One region of the Dysosmobacter sp. HCP28S3_G4 genome, then DNA from elsewhere that is predicted to be linked to it. Evidence: predicted binding sites of a transcription regulator. Region 1 holds the regulator's gene; the other holds the start of a gene.

Region 1 (2,386 bases):
TGCCCTCCGCGTTGGGGATGACGACGGCCTCGCCGCCCTCCATAACGGCCACGCAGGAGTTGGTAGTTCCCAAATCGATACCGATTACTTTAGACATAATGAATTCCTCCTAAATCTATCGAAATGTTTTTTATGATAATTAGAAATTAGGAATGAGGAATTAGGAATGACGGAGTCAGATGAATTTCTAATTCCTAATTCCTAACTCCTAATTGCCTTAGTTCGCGACCTGCACCACGGCGTGCCGGACCACCTTGTCGCCCAGCATGAATCCCGCCTGGAACACCTGGGCCACCACGTTCTCGCCCAGATTCTCATCGTCGATGTGCATGACGGCGTTGTGCCGGTTGGGGTCGAAGGGCTGGCCCTTGGCCTCGATCTCCGTGACGCCCAGCTTCTCCAGGATCTTCTTGTACTGGACGAAGATCATCTCCATGCCCTTCTTGTGGGGGGAATCGTCGCCGCCCTCAGCGGCCACGGCCCGCTCCAGATTGTCGTACACCGCCAAGAATTCCTGGATGGTGTCGATCTTGGCGTCCTGGTAGATGCTCTCCTTCTCCTTGGCGGTGCGCTTGCGGTAGTTGTCATACTCCGCCGCCAGACGGGTGTACTGGTCCTTCACGGTCTCCAGCTGCTTGGCGGCCAGCTCGGCGGCCTCCATCTGCTCCCGGGTCAGGGTGTAGGTCTTCTCTTTTTCCTTCTTCTTTGCGTCCTTATCCTTTTTGCGCTTGTCGGAGGCCTTCTCCTCCCGGGGCTCTTCCGGCTTCGCTCCGCCCTCTCCGGCGGTCTCCGGCTCCTGCCGGGGAGCGGTCTCCTCCGTCTCGGGGGCCTGCCGGCCCTGCTCTTCTTCCGGAGTGGGCTGCTTCGTCTCGTCGCTCATTTGTCTGTATCCTCCTTGGGGGGTAAATCCCGTTTCTCAAACAATCGTGTCAGGCCGTCGGCAAACCCGGCCAGACGGGCCGCCACCGCGGCGTAGTCCATGCGGGTGGGACCCACCACGCCGATGAGGCCCCGCATATCGTCTCCGATATCATAGCTGGCCACCACCACGCTGGTGTCCCGGAGCGCCGCGTTGACGTTCTCCGGCCCGATCAGGATCTTCAGTGGAGAGTTGTCGTCGGGTACCGGCAGGTTCTCCTTGTTCTCCGCCAGAAAGCTCATCAGCTCATGGGCTTTGTCGGCATCCCGGAACTCCGGCAGCTTCAGTACCTGGGTCACACCGGCGGTGTAGATCTCCTTCTGTCCCGCCTCCTCCAGCACATCCACCGCGTAGGCAATGGTCTGGGACAGCAGCAGGAACATCTGGGGCGTCACCTGATCGCTCATGCGCATCAGGGCCATGTTCATCTCGTCGGTGGAGATGTTGGTGAACTCCTTGTTCAGCAGGTCCGCCAGCACCGGCATCTGGGACGGGTCCATCCGGAGCTGGAGCCGCAGCAGCTGGCTCTTGACCCGGTTGTCGCCGGTCATCATCACCACGATACAGCTCCGGTCATCCACCGGCAGCATATCGAAATGCTTGGCGGTGATGGTCTTTTTCCGGCTGGCGGCGGCCACATAGGCGGGATAGTTCACAAAGGAGGACACCGCCCGCCCCGCCTGGGAGATCACCCGGTCCAGCTCCTCCATCTTCATCTGGAGGGCCTGATTGATCCGCTCCGTCTCCGCGATGCTGAGCCGCTGCTGTTCCATCAGTTCGTTGACGTACAGCCGGTAGCCCTGGGGGGACGGGATGCGTCCGGCGGAGGTGTGGGGCTGTTCCAGATAGCCCTGCTCCGTCAGGTCCGCCAGCTCGTTCCGGATAGTGGCGGAGCTGACGCTGCCGCCCATCTCCTTGGCGATGGTCTTGGAGCCCACCGGCTCCGCCGTGCGGATGTAATCCTCAATGACGACTTTCAGTATCTGCTTTTTCCGATCCGTCAGATCCATGCAAACACCTCAAACCTTTTTAGCACTCACTTTCCCTGAGTGCTAACGTGAGTTTACCACCGCCGCCCCCTATTGTCAATGGATGGATATAAACAAATTGTAAACAAACCAAGAGGGATTTTTGAACTTTTATTCTGCGGCCTTTTCCGGGTTTTTATCCCCTTTCCGACGGTGCCGCGGATGACGCCAGAGTCCGATATTTCCCCCACCGGAGCCAGGCTTTTCCCATGTGTCCCCTTGGCCTTTTCGCCGCTTCTCCGGGTAAAAAAACACGCCCCGAACTGACGTTCGGGGCGCGTTTTCACGCTTTATGACAGACCGGGCGTTCAGACCTTCTCAGCCTCGCCGGCAGCGGCGGCAGCGGCCTTTTCCTCGGCGGCCTTCTTGGCGGCGGCAGCCTTCTCAGCCTGGGCCTTCTTGATGGCCTTGTACTTCTCCTTCTCCTCAGCGGTGGCCT
Region 2 (2,386 bases), on a different contig from region 1:
GCCGTCCCCGACGAGCGGCTGGACAAGCTGGCGGAGATGTACCAGCCCGACAAGAAGACCCCGGCGGTCATCGAGTTCGTGGACATCGCCGGTCTCGTCAAGGGCGCCAGCCAGGGCGCGGGCCTGGGCAACAAGTTCCTGGCCAACATCCGGGAGACCGACGCCATCGTCCATGTGGTGCGCTGCTTCGACGATGAGAACATCATGCATGTGGTGGCCGACGCGGGCACCAACGTCCCTGTGGACCCCCTGGGGGACATCGAGACCATCGACCTGGAGCTGATCATGGCAGACCTGGAGATGGTGAATCGCCGCATCGATAAGGCGACGAAGGCCGCCAAGGGCGACAAGAAGTTCCTCCACGAGGTGGAGGTGTTCAAGGGCCTGGCGGAGCATCTCAACGCCGGAAAGTCCGCCCGCACCTACGACTGTGACCCGGAGGACATGGCCCTCATCGCCACCAGCGACCTGCTGAGCCTGAAGCCCATCATCTACGCCGCCAACACCGACGAGGACGGCTTCACCGACCTGGACGGCAACCAGTATTACCAGCAGGTGAAGGAGCTGGCGGAGAAGGAGGGCGCCCAGGTGCTGCCCATCTGCGCCAAGCTGGAGCAGGACATCGCCGAGCTGGAGGGCGAGGAGAAGCAGATGTTCCTGGAGGAACTGGGGGTGCAGGAGTCCGGCCTGGACCGGCTCATCAAGTGCTCCTACGCCCTGCTGGGCCTCATCTCCTTCCTGACCTACGGCAAGGACGAGTGCCGGGCCTGGACGATCAAGAAGGGCACCAAGGCCCCCCAGGCCGCCGGTAAGATCCACTCCGACATCGAGCGGGGCTTCATCCGGGCGGAGGTCATCGCCTACGACGACATGATGAAGTGCGGCAGCATCAACGCCGCCAAGGAAAAGGGCCTGCTCCGCAGCGAGGGCAAGGAGTACGTGGTCCAGGACGGCGACATGATCTACTTCCGGTTCAACGTCTGATGACGGACGCCCAGCGTTTGGCGGCCTATGACCGCCTGTACCGGGAGCTTCTGGCGGAGCGGGACGGCGTTGCCGCCAAAATGGAGGCCCTCCGGGCGGAGGGAAGGACCAAAACCGCCACCTACCGCCAGCTTCTGACGGACAAGCTGACCCTTCAGAACCTCATCGCCCGGTTCGCCGCCTACGGCATCCGGGAGGACGAATAGATAGACCAACAGTCCCGCCGCATTCCGCGGCGGGACTGCTTTATCTGCATGGATTAGCACTCTTAACTGAAGAGTGCCAACGTTTACAAAACGTTCACAGGAAAAACACACAATATCCGATTTTTCCGGATATGATAAGACCTGTAAAAAAGAACAGGGGATCGGAAAGAGAGCCTGTTCCATCCGGCGGCATCCTGCTGATCCATCGACTGCCGGATCAATTCCGGATCATGCGCCACATATTGAAGGAGGAATTGATCATGTTTGAACTGAGACCCTATCATAACAACCAGCTGTGGAACCCGTTCGCGGACATGGAGCGGATGATGAACAGCGACTTCTTCTCCAGCCGGGATCTGGCGGCTTTCAAGACCGACATCACCGACGAGGGGGACCACTACGAGCTGAAGGCGGATCTGCCCGGCTTCAAGAAGGAGGACATCCATCTGGATCTGGACGGCGACACCCTGCGCATCCAGGCGGAGCGCCACTCCGAGCATGAGGAGAAGGACAAGCAGGGCAAGTACGTCTGCTGCGAGCGCTCCTACGGCGCCTACAGCCGCACCTTCGACATGTCCGGCGTCAACACCGACGGTATCCAGGCGTACTACGACGGCGGTGTGCTGGACCTGAAGCTGCCCAAGAAAGGCATCGAAAAGCCCGCCGCGAAGCAGATCGAGATCAACTGAACAGCGCATAACGGGAAGGCCCGCCGCAGATCGCGGCGGGCCTTTCGCCGTCCGGTCTACTGCCGCCGGGCGGTGGCGTAGTCGTCGCCCCGGCGGTAGAAGGGGCACTCCCAGCTGCCGCCCCGGAGGAACCTCTCCATCTCATCCTCATCCAGGTCCATGGTGCAGTAAAAGCTGCCGTCCTCCTCGTCGCAGTCGTAGTGGACGCAGTCGTCGCAGATGAAGGCCATCGTCATCTCACCTCGGTCCCCATTATAGCCCGCCGCCGGGGGAAAAACAACCGCCGTTCCGGCCCGGGGCGTTCCGTCGCCGGGATTTACTGCTCCATGTCAGTGCGGTCTTTACTCGCGGGAGCGTTCATATTGTCCGGTGCAGTTTCCTTTTCCAAGATACCTTTCAGTTCTTCAAAATGCCTGTCCTGACTGATTTTAATGTAGATACCCATGATTACAACAGCAACAACAGAGCCTATTGGCCATGAAGTGCCGCTGGCAGTAGACAGATTCA

What was found. Region 1 encodes HrcA, which represses chaperone genes, less so after heat shock. Its sites were predicted from a motif close to TGTTAGCACTCNNNNNNNNNGAGTGCTAACA; they were not measured.
Region 2: ACTNBU_RS12200 (Hsp20/alpha crystallin family protein) is a predicted target of HrcA. The motif match lies at 1,242-1,272, and genes of this name have one in related genera.

Annotation. Positions count from the first base shown of each region.
Region 1 is NZ_JBQHUP010000021.1:26,355-28,740, forward strand. Features, by position in the region: gene dnaK (molecular chaperone DnaK) at 1-97, opposite strand, end outside; gene grpE (nucleotide exchange factor GrpE) at 218-880, opposite strand; gene hrcA (heat-inducible transcriptional repressor HrcA) at 877-1,929, opposite strand; gene ACTNBU_RS06810 (RnfABCDGE type electron transport complex subunit B) at 2,256-2,386, opposite strand, start outside.
Region 2 is NZ_JBQHUP010000078.1:1,868-4,253, forward strand. Features, by position in the region: gene ychF (redox-regulated ATPase YchF) at 1-984, shown strand, start outside; gene ACTNBU_RS12195 (hypothetical protein) at 984-1,190, shown strand; gene ACTNBU_RS12200 (Hsp20/alpha crystallin family protein) at 1,451-1,879, shown strand; gene ACTNBU_RS12205 (DUF6472 family protein) at 1,936-2,109, opposite strand; gene ACTNBU_RS12210 (hypothetical protein) at 2,196-2,386, opposite strand, start outside.